DNA from 3 places in the Neorhizobium tunisiense genome. Region 2 is predicted to be linked to each of the others. Evidence: riboswitches for the same ligand, from Rfam matches in the RefSeq annotation. Region 2 holds a riboswitch; each other region holds the start of a gene.
The links. A riboswitch is a leader RNA that binds a small molecule or an ion and turns the genes downstream of it on or off. The one in region 2 is predicted to bind cobalamin.
Positions count from the first base shown of each region.

Region 1: it holds a riboswitch for cobalamin, as region 2 does, so the genes downstream of both, bluB (5,6-dimethylbenzimidazole synthase) here and ABCW43_RS27780 (CbtB domain-containing protein) in region 2, are expected to answer to the same signal.
Region 3: it holds a riboswitch for cobalamin, as region 2 does, so the genes downstream of both, ABCW43_RS07205 (aromatic ring-hydroxylating oxygenase subunit alpha) here and ABCW43_RS27780 (CbtB domain-containing protein) in region 2, are expected to answer to the same signal.

Region 1 covers NZ_JBDIUU010000001.1:275,193-282,378, reverse strand. The annotation lists gene ABCW43_RS01510 (pilus assembly protein TadG-related protein) at 1-171, opposite strand, end outside; gene ABCW43_RS01505 (class II 3-deoxy-7-phosphoheptulonate synthase) at 453-1,826, shown strand; gene ABCW43_RS01500 (GFA family protein) at 1,979-2,389, shown strand; gene ABCW43_RS01495 (NAD+ synthase) at 2,450-4,123, shown strand; cobalamin riboswitch at 4,243-4,430, shown strand; gene bluB (5,6-dimethylbenzimidazole synthase) at 4,512-5,198, shown strand; gene ABCW43_RS01485 (hypothetical protein) at 5,199-5,939, opposite strand; gene ABCW43_RS01480 (NADP-dependent malic enzyme) at 6,055-7,186, opposite strand, start outside.
Region 2 covers NZ_JBDIUU010000012.1:163,542-170,727, reverse strand. The annotation lists gene cobD (threonine-phosphate decarboxylase CobD) at 1-76, opposite strand, end outside; gene cbiB (adenosylcobinamide-phosphate synthase CbiB) at 75-1,040, shown strand; gene ABCW43_RS27795 (cobyric acid synthase) at 1,024-2,493, opposite strand; gene cobO (cob(I)yrinic acid a,c-diamide adenosyltransferase) at 2,497-3,111, opposite strand; gene ABCW43_RS27785 (CbtA family protein) at 3,108-3,878, opposite strand; gene ABCW43_RS27780 (CbtB domain-containing protein) at 3,892-4,068, opposite strand; cobalamin riboswitch at 4,106-4,334, opposite strand; cobalamin riboswitch at 4,394-4,601, shown strand; gene ABCW43_RS27775 (DUF1636 family protein) at 4,710-5,120, shown strand; gene cobW (cobalamin biosynthesis protein CobW) at 5,117-6,154, shown strand; gene cobN (cobaltochelatase subunit CobN) at 6,173-7,186, shown strand, end outside.
Region 3 covers NZ_JBDIUU010000001.1:1,348,779-1,355,964, reverse strand. The annotation lists gene ABCW43_RS07230 (DUF1217 domain-containing protein) at 1-142, shown strand, start outside; gene ABCW43_RS07225 (winged helix-turn-helix domain-containing protein) at 158-538, opposite strand; gene ABCW43_RS07220 (FAD-binding oxidoreductase) at 535-1,980, opposite strand; gene ABCW43_RS07215 (L-threonylcarbamoyladenylate synthase) at 2,009-2,986, opposite strand; gene ABCW43_RS07210 (DUF6656 family protein) at 3,020-3,634, opposite strand; cobalamin riboswitch at 3,800-4,031, shown strand; gene ABCW43_RS07205 (aromatic ring-hydroxylating oxygenase subunit alpha) at 4,132-5,376, shown strand; gene ABCW43_RS07200 (BA14K family protein) at 5,476-5,898, shown strand; gene ABCW43_RS07195 (BA14K family protein) at 6,089-6,541, shown strand; gene ABCW43_RS07190 (transporter) at 6,608-7,186, opposite strand, start outside.

The DNA.
Region 1 (7,186 bases), on a different contig from region 2:
GGCGCCGACGGCGGCCGCATCGGCTGCGCCCACGAGTTGCTGCTTGACGGTGAGCGCATAGCCGAAATCAAGCGCCATGCCGGCTGTTCCAATCAGCGGAACCAACAGAAAGGCGGTCATGACGCCGAAATTGCCGCGGCGATCCTTCCAGAAACGTGTCATCGGATGCATCGCCTGCTCCCCAGCAAGAAAACCCTGCGCGAAACGTCGCGCAAATTCGTGAAATTGTGGCTAAGAACGGGACTAAAATTCACGCCATGTCCTGAATTCACACTGCATGCGATCCGATCGGATGCGGCGTCAGCTTGATATTCGTGGCATATCGCGGGGGACGAGCCGGCGGTGAAAGCAGGCAAAACGGCTATGCAACGGGGCTGTTAAGGTCTATAAGCCGCCTCGATTTTAAAGACTTGCCCGGCAGAGGATGGCCGAGGCTGAAACAGGTGAGCGAGATGGCACAGAACTGGACCCCGAGCAGTTGGCGGCAAAAACCGATCCAGCAGGTCCCTGAATTTCCGGACAAGGCCGCGCTGGCGGCGACTGAGGCTCAGCTCGCGACCTTTCCGCCGCTCGTGTTCGCCGGTGAAGCCCGCCGCCTGAAGAAGCAGCTCGCAAGCGTCGCGGAAGGCAATGCCTTCCTGCTGCAGGGCGGCGACTGCGCAGAAAGCTTCGTCGAACACGGTGCGGACAATATCCGCGACTTTTTCCGTTCGTTCCTGCAGATGGCCGTCGTCCTGACCTATGGCGCCCAGCTTCCGGTCGTCAAGGTCGGCCGTATCGCCGGCCAGTTTGCCAAGCCGCGTTCGTCGAATGTCGAGGTGCAGGGAGGCGTCGAACTGCCGTCCTACCGCGGCGATATCATCAACGGCATCGAGTTTTCGCCGGAGTCGCGCATTCCCGATCCGGAACGCCAGATGATGGCCTATCGCCAGTCTGCTGCGACGCTCAACCTTTTGCGCGCCTTTGCGATGGGCGGCTACGCCAATCTCGAAAACGTCCACAAGTGGATGCTCGGCTTCGTCAAGGACAGCCCCCAGGGCGAACGCTACCGCAAGCTCGCCGACCGCATCAGCGAGACCATGGACTTCATGACCGCGATCGGCATCACCGCCGAAAACCAGCCGAGCCTGCGCGAGACGGACTTCTTCACCAGCCATGAGGCGCTGCTTCTCGGCTACGAAGAAGCCTTCACCCGCGTCGACTCCACGTCCGGCGACTGGTACGCGACGTCCGGCCACATGCTGTGGATCGGCGACCGCACCCGCCAGCTCGACCACGCGCATGTCGAATATTTCCGCGGCATCAAGAACCCGATCGGTCTCAAATGCGGCCCGTCGCTGCAGGCCGACAACCTGATCGAGCTCATCGACGCGCTGAACCCGGCGAACGAAGCCGGGCGCCTGACGCTGATCTGCCGTTTCGGTCATGACAAGGTTGCCGAGAGCCTGCCCAAGCTGATCCGCGCTGTCGAGCGCGAGGGCAAAAAGGTCGTCTGGTCCTGCGACCCAATGCACGGCAACACGATCACGCTCAACAACTACAAGACCCGGCCGTTCGAGCGGATCCTGTCGGAAGTCGAAAGTTTCTTCCAGATCCACCGTGCGGAAGGCACCCATCCGGGCGGCATCCATATCGAGATGACCGGCAAGGACGTCACCGAATGCACCGGCGGCGCTCGTGCCGTCACGGCCGGCGACCTGCAGGACCGTTACCACACCCATTGCGACCCGCGTCTCAACGCCGACCAGGCGCTGGAGTTGGCCTTCCTGCTCGCCGAGCGGATGAAGAGCGGCCGCGACGAGAAGCGGATGGTCGTCAACGGCTGAACCGCCACACACGATGGCTGAAAATCGGAGAAGGCCGGCGGTGACGCTGGCCTTTTTATTATTATTTCCTTTGATGGCATGATCAGCCGAATAGATTTGACCCCGCGGCCCGCGCTCGCGACACTGCGTCTTGCTTTCGTCGGGGATGTTGCATGGAGCAGAAAAACAGCGGTCGTTGCCTGTGCGGCGCGATCCGGTTTGAGACGGTCGGTCCGTTGCGGACGATCACGGCCTGTCATTGTTCGCAATGCCGCCGCCAGACCGGGCTCTATTATGCGGCCACCAGCGTGTGCGTCGAGAACATGACGCTTCAAGGCGAGGACAGGCTCAGCTGGTATCGTGCCAGCGACGAAGCGCGGCGCGGCTTCTGCTCGCAATGCGGCTCGGCGCTGTTCTGGCAGGCGGAGGGCGCGCAGAGCATTTCGATCCTGGCGGGCGCCTTCGACCAGCCGAGCGGGCTTGTCATGGGCGAGCATATCTATTGCGCCGAGAAGGCGGATTTCTATGAATTGCCCGAGGACGACGTGCCGCATTATCCGGGCGATCGTCCTGCATCCGCCTGACGGACAAAAAACTCTCGCAACGACGTTGCCGCCGCCTGCGGCTGACGCTAAATCGGTACCATGACCCAGGACATCAGCCAGACTTTCCGTATCGCCGTCGCGCAGCTCAACCCGACCGTCGGCGATATCGCCGGCAATCTGGCGTTGGCCCGAGAAGCCCGAAGAGATGCTGCCCGCGAGGAGGCGGATCTCATCCTGTTTACGGAGCTCTTCCTGTCCGGTTATCCGCCGGAAGACCTTGTCCTGAAACCGGCTTTCCTGAAGGCCTGCCTGAAGGCGGTGGAGGAGCTTGCTGCCGATACGGCGGATGGTGGCCCCGGTGTCATCATCGGATTTCCCCGCCAGGGCGAGGAAGGCCGGCACAACTCGATCGCCGTGCTCGACGGTGGCAGGGTGATCGCCGTGCGCGACAAGATCGACCTGCCGAACTATGGCGAGTTCGATGAGAAGCGCGTCTTTATCGCCGGCGAGATGCCCGGACCGGTGAATTTTCGCGGCGTCCGGCTCGGCATCCCGATCTGCGAGGATATCTGGGGCGATCTCGGCGTCTGCGAGACGCTGTCGGAAAGCGGTGCGGAAATCCTGCTCGTGCCGAACGGCTCGCCCTACTATCGCGGCAAGGTGGATATCCGCCACCAGGTCGTGCTGAAACAGGTGATCGAGACCGGCCTGCCGATGATCTACGCGGCCCAGCTCGGCGGCCAGGACGAACTGGTCTTCGACGGCGCCAGCTTCGCCTTCAATGTGGACAAGTCGCTCGCCTTCCAGATGAGCCAGTTCGAGCCGGCCGTTGCCGTCACCGAGTGGAGACGAATTGGCGAGACCTGGCATTGTGCACGCGGCCCGATGGCGCGCATTCCGGAAAAGGAGGAGGCGGATTACCGCGCCTGCCTGCTCGGCTTCCGCGATTACGTCAACAAGAACGGTTTCAAGTCGGTCGTGCTCGGCCTGTCCGGCGGTATCGACAGCGCCATCTGCGCGGCGATCGCCGTCGATGCGCTCGGCGAGGAGAGGGTGCGCACCGTGATGCTGCCCTATCGCTATACATCCGAGGATTCGCTGAAGGACGCGGCCGATTGCGCCAGGGCGCTCGGCTGCCGTTACGATATCGTCCAGATCGCCGAGCCGGTGGATGGTTTTTCGTCGGCGCTGGCCGAGCTGTTCGAGGGAACCGAGGAGGGCATCACCGAGGAGAACCTCCAGAGCCGCGCGCGCGGCACGATCCTGATGGCGATCTCCAACAAGTTCGGCTCGATGGTGGTGACGACCGGCAACAAGTCGGAAATGTCGGTCGGTTACGCGACCCTCTACGGCGACATGAACGGCGGCTTCAATCCGATCAAGGACCTCTACAAGATGCAGGTCTATGCGCTGGCCGCCTGGCGCAACCAACACCTGCCGCCGACGGCTCTCGGCCCGAGCGGCGAGGTGATCCCGAAGAACATCATCTCAAAGGCGCCATCCGCGGAACTGAGGCCCAACCAGACCGACCAGGACTCGCTGCCGCCCTATCCGGTGCTCGACGACATTCTCGAGTGCCTCGTCGAGTTGGAGATGGGCACCGAGGAGATTATCGCCCGCGGCCACGACATCGCGACCGTTCACCGCATCGAGCACCTTCTCTATCTCGCCGAATACAAGCGGCGCCAATCGGCGCCGGGCGTCAAAATCACCAAGAAGAATTTCGGCCGCGACCGGCGTTACCCGATCACCAACCGTTTCCGCGATCGGTAGGAGAGGGATCATGGCCCCGCGCAGATCGAGGCGCCCAACTGGTCACCCGCAGCAGTGAATTCGCCTAGGTGCGCTATTTCGCCGTCGCATGAGCGTCTTGCGCCGGGGATTGGGTAAGGGCATAACCGATCCTGTCAGGTGCCGGCCAAAAGCCGGAGAATCGGGAATCCGGGGTGGATCCGGAACGTGCCCAACGCTGTGAGGTGGACGCCCGGCCGCAGGAATTTAGCCACTGGGAAACCGGGAAGGCTGCGGCGGGAAGCGGACGAAGCCAAGTCAGAAGACCGGCCTGACACGATAGACCGAACCCGCGCGGACGGCGGAAAGGTTTCGGACCTCTCCTTGCTTTCGAAAGGTTGGGGAGCGACGGCATTGTTGGGGATAAACGATGCGACCTGACCCTTTCGCGCATGCCTTGCTGCCTGCCGGTGAATTTTCGAAGGCCGATCGTGCGGCCGTCTACAAGGCGATCGAGACGCGACGCGACGTGCGCGACCAGTTCCTGCCCGATCCGTTGCCGGACGACTTGGTAAAGCGGCTGCTTGGCGCCGCGCATGCAGCCCCCTCGGTCGGTTTCATGCAACCGTGGAATTTCATCCTCATCCGAGACCAGGCGGTGCGGGAGGCAGCGTGGGCCGCCTTTTCGCGCGCCAATGACGAAGCGGAGGCAATGTTTGCGGAGGAAAGCCGTGATTTGTACCGCAGCCTCAAGCTCGAAGGCATCCGCAAGGCACCGCTGTCGATCTGCGTCACCTGTGATCCGGATCGCGCAGGCCCGGTCGTGCTCGGCCGCACCCACAATCCGCGCATGGACGCCTATTCGACCGTCTGCGCCGTGCAGAACCTCTGGCTTGCTGCCAGGGCCGAAGGCGTCGGCGTCGGCTGGGTCAGCATTTTTCGCGACGAGGACGTGCGCGGGCTGCTGGGCATTCCCGACCGCATCGAGATCGTCGCCTGGCTCTGCCTCGGTTATGTCGACCGGCTCTATGGCGAGCCGGAGCTGGCGCTCAAGGGCTGGCGCCAGCGCCTGACCCTGGACGAACTGATCTTTGAGGACCGATGGGAAAACCGCTGACTATTGCTGCGGCTGCGGTCCTGCCGATTGCGGATTGCTGAGATCGATACTCTCATCGGGCAGGAAGGTCGGCCCGACGGTGCGCACCTTCTTGTTCGGATCGTAGGCTCGCTCCGGTGGCGGTGTGAGCACTGGCCGCTGGACTGCGGCCTGCGGCGGATGCGTCTGCAATTTGGTGATCCCGGAATAGGGCTCCTCCTGCCTGGGCAGCTCGATCCCCGGCACCTTTCGGCGGTCGTCGACGACAGGCGGCAGAGGCTCGAAAGAGGGGATGCAGCGCTGTTCGCGAATGGCGGCGAGAATGGCATTGCGCTCTTCCGAGGGCAGGATCATCTGCCGCGAACTGTTCCGTTCCGCTGCCAGCGCGTCGCGGCTCTGCTCCATTCTGTCCAGCGCATCCCGCATCTGGCCGCAGACCTCGGCATTCGGGCCGCCCAGAACCACGACGCTGCCGTTGCCGCAGCCGGCGCGGCGCATGTCGATCCTGAGCTCCCGGATATCGGCATTGTATTCGCCGAGTTGCTGGGCATAGCTGCGCGCCACGGAGGTGCTGCCGATGATCTGCGGGCTGTTTCCAAGTTTCCGGTAGAGTGCCGCACAAACGGCGGGGTCCCCCGCAAGCGCTGCGGCCGGCAGAAAAAACAGAGGTATGGTCAGCAGGCCGCGAAGCGGTATCGGCAATTCCGGCATCCTCTCCAGAGTGGAGATGGCATCATGGAACGTTCCGGTTGACAATCTCATAAAGTCGCCGGCATCGCCCTCAAAAATCGGGGCAATACCCGGCGCAGGTCATTTCTGCAGCAGGGAGTTCGAGCCCTGTTCAGGGCTCAAACCGCTGTGCGGGTGAATCTGCAATTTAAGATTGAAATTGCAGATTTGGCTGCGATGCTTCGACAACCGCCAGCGCCGCCATGTTCACGACGCCGCGCGACGTGACCGAGGACGACAGGATATGCGCCGGCTGGGCCGCTCCCAGAAGAATGGGGCCGACATGCAAGGCGTCCGTCAGGTTGCGCACGAGGCCGAGCGAGATGTTTGCCGCGTCGAGGTTCGGGAAAACCAGCAGGTTGGCCTCGCCGGTCAGCGAACTGTTCGGCATGGCCCGCTTGCGCAGCGTTTCCGACAGGGCAGAACCGCCCTGCATTTCGCCGTCCACTTCAAGCTCCGGTGCCCGCTGGCGCACCAGCTTCAGGGCGGTCCGCATCTTCTGGGCGCTTTCCGAATCGCGCGAGCCGAAATTCGAATGGCAGATCAGCGCCGCCTTCGGGGTGATGCCGAAGCGGCGGATTTCCTCGGCCGCCAGAACCGTGATCTCGGCGATTTCCTGCGCGGACGGGTTGTAGTTGACGAAGGTGTCGGTGAAGAACATCGCACCACGCTGGGAGATGACCAGGCTGAGGCCCGAGAAGGCGCAGACGTCCGGCCGCTTGCCGATGATCTGGTTCACGTCGCTGAGATGCTTGTCGTAACGGCCTTCGACGCCGCAGATCAGCGCGTCCGCATCGCCGCGCTTGACCGCGAGCGCGCCGATCACCGTGTTGTTGGTGCGCACGATGGTGCGCGCCGCTTCCGGATTGATGCCTTCGCGGCCGACCAGGGCGAAATATTCGTCGACATAGTCGCGATAGCGCGGATCGTCTTCCGGGTTGACCACGGCGAAATCGACATTCGGGCGGATGCGGATGCCGAAACGGGCAAGCCGTGCCTCGATGACGGAAGGACGACCGATCAGGATCGGGGTCGCCGTCTTTTCCTCGAGCAGAACCTGGGCGGCGCGCAAGACGCGCTCGTCCTCGCCCTCGGCGAAGATCACCCGGTTCTTTTCCGAAACCTTGGCGGCGCTGAAGATCGGCTTCATGACGAAACCGGAGCGCCACACGAAGCGGTTCAGCTGGTCGAGATAGGCCTCGAAATCCTGGATCGGCCGGGATGCGACGCCGGTCTCGGCAGCGGCTTTGGCAACCGCCGGGGCAATGCGCAGGATGAGG
Region 2 (7,186 bases):
GGGCACGGGAAAGATTACCGCCGTGCTGTATCGGATCGCCAATCCTGTCGCCAATTTCAGGGCCTACCACGTTCATGTTCCTTCTCGCATTTTTCGCCCTGATCGTGGAGCGCATTTTCGGTTATCCGGACTGGCTGTTCCGGCACATCGGCCATCCCGTCACCTGGATTGGCGCACTGATATCCCGGCTGGACCGCGATCTGAACCGCGAAAGCGACGACTTTCCCACGCGCAAGCGAAAAGGCGTTTTCGCGCTTCTGGCGCTTCTCGGGATCACCATCCTTCTCAGCCTGGTGATCGAATACGACCTGATGATGCTCCCCCTCGGGCCGATCCTGCTGGTCCTGATCGCAGCAAGCCTGCCGGCGCAGAAAAGCCTTGAAACCCATGTCGAGGCTGTCGCGACGGCGCTGCGATACGGAGGTCTGGAGGCCGGGCGGAAAGCGGTCTCCAAAATCGTTGGGCGCGACCCGGAAAAGCTCGATGAAGCCGGCGTCTGCCGCGCAGCGATCGAGAGCCTGGCGGAGAATTTCTCGGACGGCGTCGTCGCACCGGCCTTCTGGATGGGGATATTCGGTCTTGCGGGTGGCGTCGGTTACAAGGCGGCCAATACCGCCGACAGCATGATCGGCCACAAATCGCCGCGTTACGAAGCCTTCGGCTGGGCGGCCGCGCGTTTCGACGATCTCATCAACCTGCCCGCCTCGCGCCTCAGTGCCCTTCTTTTCGTGGTCGCAGCAGGTTTCATCGATCGCGCCTCGCCGGGAAACGCAATACGGGCCGTCCGGCGGGATGCCCGCCATCACCGTTCGCCGAATGCCGGCTGGCCCGAAGCGGCCATGGCCGGCGCGCTCGGCATAGCTCTCGCAGGCCCGCGCAGCTATGGCGGCCAGATGATCGAAGCGCGTTTCATGGGCGAGGGCGGACGTTCCGAACTCAACTACGACGACATTCGCCGCGCGCTGAAACTCGCCCGCGTCGCCGACGCTCTGCTGATCGGCCTTTTCGGCCTTCTGGCGTGGATCATCTGGCAAGTTTGAGCAGCCCATCGAGATCGAGATGCTTTTCCATATGGGCGGCCAGCCGGTCGAGCACCGCGTCGATGCCGGCTTCATAATCCAGTCCTGATGCCGAACCACCGAGCCGCGTCAGCCAGGCCGTCCGCTGCCGGTCGTCGGAAAACAGACCGTGAAGATAGGTACCCCAGACCCGGCCACCCGCGGATATCGCGCCGTCCGGATTGCCGCCGACGATTGAGAACGGCCGCGCGCAGTCGGCCCCGGTGGTTCGCCCGATATGCATCTCGTAGCCGGACAGCGAAATTCCGTCGAAACTTTCGCCCGAAACGGCTTCGAGCCGCTTGTCGCCCCCCAGAACCGTCTCGACATCCAGCAGGCCTAGCCCTTCGATCAAACCGGGCGGCCCTTCCGTTCCTTCCGGATCGGAAATGGTTTTTCCAAGCATCTGGTACCCGCCGCAGAGGCCGAGCACCCGACCGCCGCGGCGGACATGTGCCGCGATATCGACGTCGAAACCGGCTGCCTTCAGCGCCCGCAGATCGGATATCGTCGCCTTCGAACCGACCAGCAGCACGAGATCGCAATCGCCGGGAATGGCCTGTCCCGGCCGGACCCGGATCAGATCGACATCCGGCTCCGCCTCCAGCGGATCGAGATCGTCGAAATTGGAGATGTGCGGAAGGATCGGCACCGCGATCTTGATCTTCGCGCCAGCCTTCCGCACCGAAGGCGCATTGAGGCCAAGCGCATCTTCCGCCGGCAGCCGGGCCGCATCGGCAAAGTGCGGCAACAGCCCGATCGACTGCCAGCCGGTCAGATCCCCGATCATCCGCATGCCGTCGGCAAACAGAGCCGGGTCGCCCCGAAACCGGTTGACGACAAAACCCCGGATCATCGCCGCGTCGTCGGGATCGAGCACCAGCCTGGTGCCGGCAAGGCTGGCGATCACCCCGCCCCGGTCGATATCGCCGATCAGCACCACCGGCACGTCGGCGGCCCGCGCAAACCCCATGTTGGCGATGTCGTTCTGGCGCAGATTGATTTCCGAGGCACTGCCGGCGCCTTCGACCAGGACGAGATCGGCCTGGTTGCGGAGAATATCGAAACTCTCCAGAACCCGCGGCATCAGTTTCGGCTTGAGCATCTGGTATTCGGCTGCCTTGGCATTGCCTTCGACCCTGCCTTGCACCACCACCTGCGCACCCACCTCGCTCTGCGGCTTCAGGAGCACCGGGTTCATGTGGACGCTGAGCGGCGCGCCGGCGGCACGCGCCTGCAAAGCCTGCGCCCGGCCGATTTCGCCGCCGTCCGCGGTGACCGCGGCGTTGTTCGACATGTTCTGCGGCTTGAACGGCATAATCTTGAGGCCGCGCAGCGTGTAGGCGCGGGCAAGCCCGGCCACGACCAGCGACTTGCCCACATCCGAGCCCGTTCCCTGAAACATCAGCGCCCGAGCTGGCTTGATCCCGGTCATATTCTAAAACTCGATGCCGGCCTGGGCCTTCACGCCCGCCTTGAAGTGATGCTTGACCAGCGTCATTTCGGTGACCATGTCGGCCGCCTCGATCAGCGCCGGCTTGGCATTGCGGCCGGTGACGACCACATGCAGATCCGGCCGCCGCGCCTGCAACGCGGCGACGATCTTGTCGAGATCCAGGTAATCGTAACGGAGCGCGATGTTGAGCTCGTCAAGGATGACGAGCCCGATTGTCTCGTCCGCCATCAGCTCGAGCGCCTTTTCCCAGGCCTTTTCCGCCGCGGCGACATCCCGCTTCAGGTCCTGGGTCTCCCAAGTGAAACCCTCGCCCATCGTGTGCCAGACAACGCGGTCGCCAAAGACGGCAAGCGCCGGCTGCTCTCCCGTCGACCAGGCACCCTTGATGAACTGCACCACGCCGACCCGGCGGTTGTTGCCGAGCATACGCAGCGCCAGGCCGAAAGCGGCGGTGGATTTGCCCTTGCCGGATCCGGTATGGACGATGAGAAGACCCTTTTCCTGGGTCTTCTCCGCCACTTCCGCATCCTGAACCGCCTTGCGGTTCGCCATCTTGGCACGATGACGCGCGACGGACGCCTCGTCGATCTCCTTCACCGGGAAGCAAGCTTCGCCGGAGATCCGGCAGAAGCTTCCTCGCCAGCGCGGAATCTTTCGCGGACCACACCGGTCAACGCACCGAGCACCGCCCAGAACACCAGGTTGGTGGCATAGACCGCATTGACGAAGCGGGCATAAAGATCCATCGGGACGGCGGTTTCATGGCTGGGCGGCAGCGGCGCGCCGACGAGATGCGGGGCGATCAGAAGCACGATCGCAAGCGCTGCGAACACGGCCGAGCGGGTATAGAAGAGCAAGCCTAGACCCACTGCCGTGCAGACTGCCGTCGAGACCCACCAGATCTGGCGCGGGCCGAGCTCAGCAGCCGGCATGCCGGGCAGTTCCGGCGGCAGGCCGAGGCCCGGCGCCAGGATGACGGTGAGGAAGCCGGCAATGCCGAACATCAAGCCACCGCGCCAGCCCTTGAAGCCGCCGAACGCTTCCGAAGCGGCGATCAGGACGAGGGCGAAGCCGATGCCGGACAGCATGTCTGCGGCGAGCGTATAGATGAAGCGCTCGAAGCCATCGGCCGGAGCCCAGGCTTCGTCATCATGGTGGTGGTCGGCAGCAGGTGCCGCCGCACCGGCCGTTGCGGGCGCCGCGTCATGGCTATGGCTGTGAGCGACCTCACCGCCGGCATTTTCAAACACCTCCGCCTGCAGGATCAGCGGTACCGTGGAGAAGCTCTGCATCACGGTGAGCAGCAGCCCGGACAAAAGCCCGGCGATCACCGCCGTGAAGACGATGTTACGAAACAACGACATTTGGGAGAACTCCTCAGTGGCAGGGGAAGGCGAGCGAGTGGCGCGTGTCATGCGCGGCATTGTGGACGACTTCCAGATGCGAGAAGCCGACAAAGCCGACGATGAACAGGCCGAGCAGGGCCGTCATGCTGAGGGGAATGATCTTCGAAGCGGAAATGGTGACTGCGGTTGCAGCAGAATTCGGTACCATGGTCTCGTCCTTTCGCCCTCCACCCGAGGGCCGTTCACGTTCTTTGCCGCCTCTGGCAGGTCTCCTGGCTCGCGGATCGGACGCCTTCTCCCGCCTTCCCAGGATCCCGTTGGCCGGATTTCCCAGTGGCTTGACGGCCGAACGGCCGTTTTGGTCGAAGACTTTCCGCTTACAGTTGCGGGGGCAGCCGCGGGTTGGACGGCAGAATTCCGTCGCACCGCATTCCCTCTAAAACCCTTCCGGGCACCATAGGCTCAGTCACTATAGACGAATTCGGCGTCACGGCAATCGCCTTTGCGACGCATTGACATGGGTGTGCGACCGGGCTTACTTGAAAGGAGATGGTCCCTTTCCGGCAACGGGGAGGGCTAAGAGAGAATGCGGTGCGATCCCCTTTCCTAGGGATCAATGCCGCGGCTGCCCCCGCAACTGTAGGCGGCGAGCCATTGCCGAGAAGCCACTGGGAAACCGGGAAGGCAGGCAAATGGCGACGACCCGCGAGCCAGGAGACCTGCCGTCCGTTTAATTTTGCTTCACCGGGCGGGGTGCTCCGGAGGAAGTTTCTCGATCACCGCAGAGGGAATTCGACCTTCTGCTCCGCGCCCCGATTTTTTCGACCCCGGCGGGAACGCGGCTGACCGATGAGTGACCACCAACCAGATGATCCGGCAACCGCCCGCCCGGCAGATGTGACGATTTTCGTCTGCACCAATTGCCGTGACGCGTCCGACGGCGAAATCCGACCGGGCATCGCGCTGATCGCGGCGCTACGCGAGGCAGCAAGCGGCAAGCCGCTCGCCGTCAAGCCGGTCACCTGCCTCGCCAATTGCGAAAAGAGCCCGAGCGCCGCCTTCAACCACAAGAGCGGCTGGTCCTATGTATTCGGCCATCTGTCGCTCGACAATGTCGAGGATATCGTCACCGGCGCGATGATGCTGGCCGAGGACGAGCGCGGTTTCCTTCCCCTTCGCGGCCGTCCCACCTGCCTGCGCGGCAAGGGCATGACGGCCCGCATCCCACCCTTTGATCATCACGAGGACATGCCATCATGAGCGTTTCGTTCGACCGCGTTCCCTGCACCGTCGTTACCGGGTTTCTGGGAGCCGGCAAGACCACGCTGATCCGCAACCTGATTGAAAACCTCAAGGGCAAGCGGCTTGCGATCATCGTCAACGAATTCGGCGATGTCGGCATCGACGGCGACGTGCTCAAGGGCTGCGGCATCGAAAGCTGCCCGGAAGACAACATCATCGAGCTTGCGAATGGCTGCATCTGCTGCACCGTGGCCGATGATTTCGTGCCGGCGATCGACCGGATCCTGGCCATGGAGCCCCGCGTCGATCACATCCTCATCGAGACCTCCGGCCTCGCGCTGCCGAAGCCGCTCGTCCAGGCGTTCCAGTGGCCGGACGTGAAGGCACGTGTGACGGTTGATGGCGTCATCGCGGTGGTGGACGGGCTCGCGCTCGCCGAAGGCCGTGTCGCAGACGATCATGAGGCGCTCGAAGCCCAGCGCGACGCGGACGGCTCGATCGACCATGACGATCCGGTCGAGGAAGTGTTCGAGGACCAGGTGGCCTGCGCCGACATGATCGTGCTCACCAAGAGCGACCTTCTCGATGCCGCCGGCCTCGCGACCGCCAGGGATCGCGTGTCCGCACATCTGCCGCGCGCCGTCAAAATCGTCTCGGCCGCCAATGGCGCCATCGATCCGGCGGTGCTGATCGGCCTTGGCCTCGCCGTCGAGGACGACATCGAAAACCGCAAGACCCATCACGACGACGAACTGGACCACGATCACGACGATTTCGACAGCTTCGTCGTCGATCTGGCCGCAGTCACCGATGCCGAACAGCTCGCCACCCGCATCTCCGCCACGGCCGAAGCAGAGAACGTGCTGCGCATAAAAGGCTTCGTGGAAGTCGCGAACAAGCCGATGCGCCTGCAGGTTCAGGCAGTAGGATCGCGCGTGAACCATTATTTCGACCGCGCCTGGGCACCCGGCGAAGCGCGGACAAGCCGCCTGGTCGTGATCGGCGAAAAAGGCATCGACCGCGCAGCGATCGAAAGGATGCTGGCCGCATAAGAAGGCCCCGAGGGAAGGATGCACATACTCGCCACCACATCGTCGTCGCTTGACGACCTCATCGAACCGGTCGACCTCAACCAGTCGCCGGCCGATGTAGTGGTGCTGTCCTTTTCCGGCAGCGACCTGAACGGCATTGCGGCGGTGTGGAATAAGTCTGCAAGCGGCGGGAGCGATACCCCCACCGAACACAACTCGGGCAAGCTTAATCCCCCCATTCCTCCAACTCTCCGCCTCACCAACCTCTCCGATCTCCGCCACCCCATGTCGGTGGACCTGTGGATCGAAAAGACGGCGGCGCATGCCAAAGTCATCCTCGTACGCATCCTCGGCGGCTATGACCGCTGGGCCTACGGCGTCGAGGAGCTTTCCCGAATGGCGCGCGCCAAAAAGATCGCGCTCGCCCTCCTGCCCGGCGAATGCAGCATCCGCGACGAGCGGCTCGCCGCGGCCTCCACGGTCTCGGAAAACCAGCTCGCCGGCATCCTGTCCTGCTTCCGCGAAGGCGGGCCGGACAATATGCGGCTCCTCGCAAAATTGCTGACGGCCCTGGCCGAGGGTAGAACGGAACCTCTGCCACAGGCAGCACTCATGCCGAAGGCCGGTTACCACAAGCCGGGAATGGGCATCGTCGAGACCGATGACCTTCTTGCCGGCCTTGCGCCGGATGCACCGCGCCTGCCGATCCTGTTCTACCGCTCGATGCTGCTTGCCAATGACGCCGCACCGATCGATGCACTGTTCGAAGCGCTGCAGAAACGCGGCTTTGCGCCGATGCCGATCTTCGTCAGCGGTCTGAAGGATGCGGATGCTATCGCCTTCGCCGAACGCGCGATTTCGGACCTCAAGCCCGCCGCCATCCTCTCCACCACCGCCTTTGCCAGTGGCACCGACGGGAACGGCGAAACAATCTTCGACCGCACCGGCGTGCCGGTATTCCAGATCGTCGTCGCCACCACGCGGCGCGAAGGCTGGGCGGAAGGCCGGCGCGGCCTCAACCCCGCCGACCTCGCCATGCATGTCGTCCTGCCG
Region 3 (7,186 bases), on a different contig from region 2:
ATTGGTGCAGCGTTTCACGATCATGTACGATCTGGAAAACAGCCCCGTTACGGCATCGCCGGCGAGCATTCTGAGCGGCGGCGGCTCGGCAGGCATCAGCCCGGATACTCTATGGGCATTGTCCCAGATCAGGATGAGCTGAGGGCGGGCGATCCCGTCAGGTGTCGTCGCTCTTGTCGGCCGTTTCGAAGCTCGGATCGGTATTCGATTCCAGCCAGTCGAGGTCTGCGCGCATCGCGTCGCGGCTTGCCTTTTCCATCCGCCGGTAGCGGGACAGCAGTTCCTGGCCGAATGCGGTCAGACCCGCACCCCCGCCGCTTTTCCCGCCATGGCGGGTAAAGATCGACGGCTCCTTGAACATCCGGTTGATTTCGTCGCCAAGCAGCCATGCCCGCCGGTAGGACATGCCGATCGAGGCGCCCGCCGCCCGGATCGAGCCGTGTTCAGCAATCAGTTCCAGGAGCTGCGCCTTGCCCGGACCAAGCCGCACGCCGTTGTCGAGGTCGATCCGGATCGTGGTCTTCGACGGTTGGCTCATGGAATGGCCACCACCTTGCCGGGGTTCATGATGCCGGCCGGATCGAACGCCAGCTTGATGCGCCGCATCAGGTCCATCTCGATCGGCGAGCGGATATGGGCGAGTTCGTCGCGCTTCAACTGGCCGATGCCGTGTTCGGCCGAAATCGAACCGCCGGCGGCGAGCACGATGCCGTGGACGATCGCGTTGATTTCCCGCCAGCGGCCGATGAAGGCCGCCTTGTCGGCGGCCATGTCGGCGCTGAGAGGCTGCGAGATGTTGTAGTGGATGTTGCCGTCGCCAAGATGGCCGAAGGCGCACACCCGGGCGCCCGGCATGGCCGCCAGCACCGCCTGCTCGGCTTCTGCCATGAAGCTCGGGATTTTCGAGACGGGCACCGACACGTCGTGCTTGATCGAACCGCCCTCCGGTTTCTGGGCGTCCGACATGCTTTCGCGCATATGCCAGAGCGCCTTCTGCTGGGCGACGGAGGAGGCGATCACGGCGTCACGGATGAGGCCCGCCTCAAAGCCCTGTTCGAGCAGCGATTGCACCATGGACTCGGCTGTCTCGGCGGAATCCGAGGTCGAAATGTCGATCAGCGCGTACCACGGATGCGGCTCGGAGAGCGGATCGCGCACGCCCTCGATATGCCGGGTCACGAATTCGATGCCGATGCGCGGCATCAGCTCGAAACCGGTCAGCGCCGTGCCGCAGAGGTTCGAGGCCTGCTCGAAGAGTTTTAGCGCATCCGCCGGCGAGTTGAGGCCTGCAAGTGCGACCTGATGCCCGACCGGTTGGGGGAAAAGTTTCAGCACCGCGCCGGTGATGATGCCGAGCGTGCCTTCCGCGCCGATGAACAGGTCGCGCAGGTCGTAGCCGGTATTGTCCTTCTTGAGCCGGCGCAGGCCGTTCCAGATCTCGCCGGTCGGCAGCACCACTTCGAGCCCGAGGCAGAGCTGGCGGGTATTGCCGTAGGCGAGTACCGCTGTGCCGCCGGCATTGGTGGAGAGGTTGCCTCCGATGCGGCAGGACCCTTCGGAGCCAAGCGACAGCGGAAACAGCCGATCGACGGCTTCCGCCGCCTTCTGCACGTCCGCAAGGATGGCGCCGGCATCGGCGACCAGCACGTTTGCGACCGGATCGACGTCTCGGATGCGGTTCATCCGTTCGAGCGAGACGATCAGGTCGCTGCCACCGGCGCGTGGCGTCTGCCCCCCGACGAGGCCGGTATTGCCGGTTTGCGGCACGATCGGTGTGCCGGTTTCGCTCGCAAGTTTCAGGATCGCTGACACTTCCTCGACCGAGCCGGGCTTCAGGAGCATCGGCGAAGAACCCTTGTAGAGCCCACGGCCCTCGACGAGATGCGGCGCAAGATCGCTGGCATCGCGCAGCACGTGATTTTCGCCGACGATCGCGGCGAAGCGGTCGAGAAGTTCTGGTTGCGGCCCGGAAATGTCCATCAGCGTCTCCTCCTCTTTTGCCCCCGGCTTATTCCCGCGGGGCGGCCGCCCTCGCCAGCCGGTCGTTGATCGCCTCGCCGAGCCCGTGGTCGGGAATGGGCGTGACGGCGATGCTGGCGGCGCCGGTGGCGTCGGCGCGTTTCAGGTAATCGAACAGGTTTGCCGCCGCCTGCGCAAGGTCGCCGGACGGGCTCAGGTCAAAAACCGCTGCGGCGAGCTCCATTCCCTTTACCGGGGCCGAACCGAGCCGGATCAATGCTTCGCCCGCCTCGACATGGTCGGCGTTGAGCCTGACCGCAGCACCCGGCGCATAATGAGAGGCCAGCATGCCGGGAGCCTCGATGATCGCCGCCGGTCCCTCCAGCCGGATCACCGCAAGACCGGTCACCTTCTCGATCTCTTCCGCGGCTACCCCGCCCGGCCGCAGCAGCCTGATCACACCATCCTCGACGCGAACGATGGTCGATTCCACGCCGACCGGAGCCGCACCGCCGTCGATGATCAACGGCAGCTTGTCGCCCAGGTCGTCGGCGACGTGGGCCGCGCTGGTCGGGCTCACCTTGCCGGACGTATTGGCGCTGGGGGCCGCGAGCGGCTTGCCGAAGGCGCGGATGAGTTCGGAAGCGAAGCCCTTGGGAAGCCGGATGCCGACCGTATCGAGCCCGGCCGTCGCCAGCGCATGAATGCCGCTTTCCGGTCTCAGGGGAAGGATCAGGGTGAGGGGACCCGGCCAGAAGGCTCCGGCAAGCCTGCGCGAGATCGGATCGAAGACGGCATAGCGCTCGGCCATGTCGAGATCCGACATATGGCAGATCAGCGGGTTGAAGCGCGGCCGGCCCTTGGTCTCGTAAATGCGGGTGATCGCGGTGGGATTGGTGGCGTCGGCCGCAAGTCCGTAGACGGTCTCGGTCGGGATCGCCACGGGAAGTCCATCCGCAAGGACGGTGCAGGCTTGGGCAAGCGCGCCGTCATGATCCCGGGTGATGTCGATGATTTGAGCCGTCATATCCGCTCGTCAATAACGCGGCCCGGGGCGTCTTCAAAGCTTTTTGATGATCTCGCGAAGCATTTCGTTGGACGTGCCGAGCATCAGGACGTTCTTGATGGCTTCCATCGGATCGTTGGTCTGGAACAAAAGGCCGTTCTTGCGGATCGTGCGGTTGATCTGCAGCGGCTGGCCTGCCTCGCGTTCGACAGCGACGGCAAAATACATGCGTGAGTAGGCCGGGCTGATATGCTCGAAGAAGGTTTCTTCCTCGCCGATCTTGGAGAAGAAGTTGGCGATATAGAACGACCAGCTCACCGGGACGCCGCGCGGAAGAAACGTTCTTGCCGCCGTGACGTGGCAATAGCCCAGATGCGGCCGCTCATCGAGCGTGTGGTGAAAGATGATCTTCGGAAACTTGATCGAGCGGTGGAAGGAGTTGATCCGGTTGTGGCTCGTTTCCCCGGCGGCCTCGAGCCTTTTGCCCGTGCGCTCGGCGACTTCGCTATGGGTGAGATAGCGACGCTCTTCCGGCAGCCAGATCGGATTGTAGCGGGCGATGCGCCCTGTCCGGAGGAATTCGGAATGGGAGGCAGTCTTTACCACCACCGGCGCCGGAGGCGTTGGTGGCGGGGCTTTGTAATAACGGATCTTTCCCTTGGCCTGCACGATGGCATCGCTCCCATTCGAGCCGGGATTTTATGGCTTATCCCTTAATGACAGGTTTCGCTTTCGCGGGGCTGGAGTGTTGCATTCTGGGCCGTTTCGCCGCTGTCGCCAACACGGTTGCCGATGTCGCAATGTCGCCTATGCGACACGCTCGCTCGATGATTATATCCGCCTCGATCTTGAGGTGCCGCCTGACTAGGGAAGGCGGAGAATTGGGAAGCCGGCAGGGGGCTTTAGAAACCCTAATCCGGCGCTGCCCCCGCAACGGTGGTGGAGCAACAAGGCACGGCATGAGCCACTGGGAAAGAGCCGCAAGGGCCGCCCGGGAAGGCGCCGAGCCTGTCCCCCAAGGGACAAGCTCCTCAGCCCGGAAACCAGCCTCGGGACAAAAATGAAGACCGGACGCGGCGGGCGTTCGGGACAGGGTGTTGCGCGGGCTTTAGGGCCGGCCGGCATTTCCATGTCCTTCCGCTGTCCACATTGACGAGGAAGATGATATGGAAATTCGCAATCAGGCCCTGCGGCAGCTCAAGAACCGCCGCGAAGGCTTCAGCCTCGAACAGCCCTTCTATACCGATCCCGCCTATTTCAAGCTCGATCTGGACATGATCTGGTATCGCGACTGGCTGTTCGTCGGACATGATTGCGAGCTGCCCAAGGCCGGAGCCTATTTCACCCTGCAGATCGGCGATTACCCGGTCGTCGTCGTGCGTGGCCGCGACAACCAGATCCGGGCACTCCACAATACCTGCCGCCACCGCGGTAGCCGCGTCTGCACCAAGGAGCACGGCTCGGCGGTGCGGCTCGTCTGTCCCTACCATCAATGGACCTACGAGCTGGACGGCTCGCTTCTGGTCGGCCGCCAGATGGGGCAGGATTTCGACAAGGCCCAGTTCAGCATGAAGAAGGTCCATTGCGAGAGCGTCGCCGGCTATATCTTCATCTGCCTTGCCAACGAAGCCCCGGATTTCGCCCCGGTTCGCGCAGCGATCGAACCCTATATGGCCCCGCACCGCCTGTCTGAAGCCAAGGTCGCGCACCAGTCGACGATCATCGAGAAGGGCAACTGGAAGCTCGTCTGGGAAAACAACCGCGAATGTTACCATTGCGCCGCCAACCACCCGGAGCTCTGCCGCACCTATCCGGAATCGCCGACCGCGACCGGCGTCCAGGGCGCCAAGGACGATCCGGTCATCGCCGCCCATTGGCAGCGCTGCGAGGAGGCCGGTCTGCCGAGCGAGTTCCGCATGGACGAGACCGGCCAGTTCCGCGTCGCGCGCATGCCGCTGATCGAGGATGCCGAGAGCTATACGATGACCGGCCGCAACGCCGTGCAGCGCCAACTCTCCGACGACGTGACGATCAATTCGATCGGCACCATGCTGCTCTTCCATTATCCGAGCAGCTGGAACCACATTCTCGGCGACCACGCGATCTCGTTCCGCGTCACCCCGCTTGGGCCGGAGGAAACGGCGGTCACCACCAAATGGCTGGTTCACAAGGATGCGGTCGAGGGTGTCGACTACAATCTCGAAGAGCTGACGCATGTCTGGAACATGACCAACGACCAGGACCGCCAGATCGTCGAGGAAAATGCCTTCGGCATTCGCTCGCCGGCCTATGAGCCGGGTCCCTATTCGCCGCTCCACGAGGGCGGCGTCATGCAGTTCGTCGAATGGTATTCGAACTTCATGGTCAACCGGCTGCAGGGCGACCAGGCGCAACTCTCGATCGTCGCCTGATCGCCAAGTCGTGATCGGCACCGGGCTGCCCTGCCAGGAACGGAATCTGAGATCCGGCGTTGTTTTCTGATTGAAAATCAGAATGAGGAAACGCTCAAGATGAATGCTCTTCGTTTGCGCCTGACCGCCGCGGCGGTTGCCGTTGCGACGATTTTCGCCGGTGTCGTCCCTGTACAGGCCATTCAGATGCCGGCTGCCCCGTCAGGCATTTCGGCCGCCGGCGATATCACCAATGTCCAGTATCGTCGCGACTTCCGGCGTGACCGCTATGGCTGGTATCGCGGCCATCGCGGTTATCGCGATCGCCGGCCCGGCTACCGTTATTACAACGGGTTCTGGTTCCCGCTCGCCGCCTTCGGTGCCGGTGCCATCATCGGTGGTGCCATACAGGCAGACCGCGGCGGTTATTCGAGCCGTCACGTCGCCTGGTGTGAAAGCCGCTATCGCAGCTACCGGGCCTGGGACGATACCTATGCGCCGCGCGCCGGCGTGCGGGCACGCTGCATCTCGCCTTACAGGTAAGCAGGCATTGGTCATCTCGACGCCAAGCCCGGTCGCGGATATGCCGCGACCGGGCTTGCTGCGTGGCGGGGCACGTTAATTGCGCATTCAGGATGAACTTCCTAAGGTTGCGGCGAAACTGAAAATACGCTGCATATTGAAATATTGCCTGGCAAAATTGAAACATGGACAAGGGATCTGGGGACTTAACATGACTCTTTTGAAGAACATCGCGGTTGCGGGCATCTCCGTTGCCGTTCTCGCCGGCTCTCTGATGCCGGCTCAGGCGATGCCGCTGCCGTCCGCTCCGGCCGCCGGCGTCGAAACGGACGCCAATACCGGCGTCACCCTCGTGCAGTACCGCCGCCATGGCGGCGGCTGGTATCGTGGGCATCGCGGTTATCGCGACTACCGTCCGGGTTATCGCCGCCATAACGGCTATTGGTTCCCGCTGGCAGCATTCGGTGCCGGCGCCCTGATCGGCGGCGCCATCGCCGCTCAGCCGCGTTATGTCGAGCCCGCTCCGGCCTATGGCGGCGGCGACGATATCAATCCGCGCCATTACGAATGGTGCGCCGACCGTTACCGCTCCTACGACGCCTATTCGAACTCGTTCCAGCCGAACTACGGCCCGCGCCAGACGTGCTACTCGCCTTATTTCTAAGCGTCCGATAATCACTATCCCACCCGTCCGGTATCGAGCCCGGGCGGGTTTTCATTTGTTCAGCGGTCAGAGAATTCCGGTGCGCTTCAACAGCCACCAGGCGGCCAGCACCGAAACGCCGATCAGGCCGAAGGCATAGGCCGTCCCGCCGGAATTCCCCTCGAAGGGTAACGACGAGGTGTTCATTCCGAAAAAGCCGGTAACCAATGTCGGCGGCAGCAGGAAGGCGGTCATCAGCGACAGGATGTAGAGGTGCCGGTTGGTTTCGGAGGAGAGCTTCGAGTCGATTTCCTCGTGCAGCAGTCGGGCTCGTTCCTGTAGCGCGTAGACATCGTGGTCCGCCGCCTCCAGGCGACCGATCAACCGCGCGGCGGCGTCGTCGAAGCCGGGCAGCATCTCATCGTCGTCGGTCGCCGCGGCGCGCCGCAGCAGCGTCAGCACCGTCCTCAGGTGCCGGTGAAGCCTGACCACCGTTCGCCTGATCGGCGCAAGCCTGCGCCTCTCGTCGCGGGGCGTATTGTCGTAGACGAAATCCTCGATGATGTTCATCTCTTCGGTCAGCTCCATCACCAGCGCGATCAGCGTGCGCTGGAATTCCGCGACCAGGGTCTCGAACACGTCGATCGGCTTCATGTAGCGCGAGGC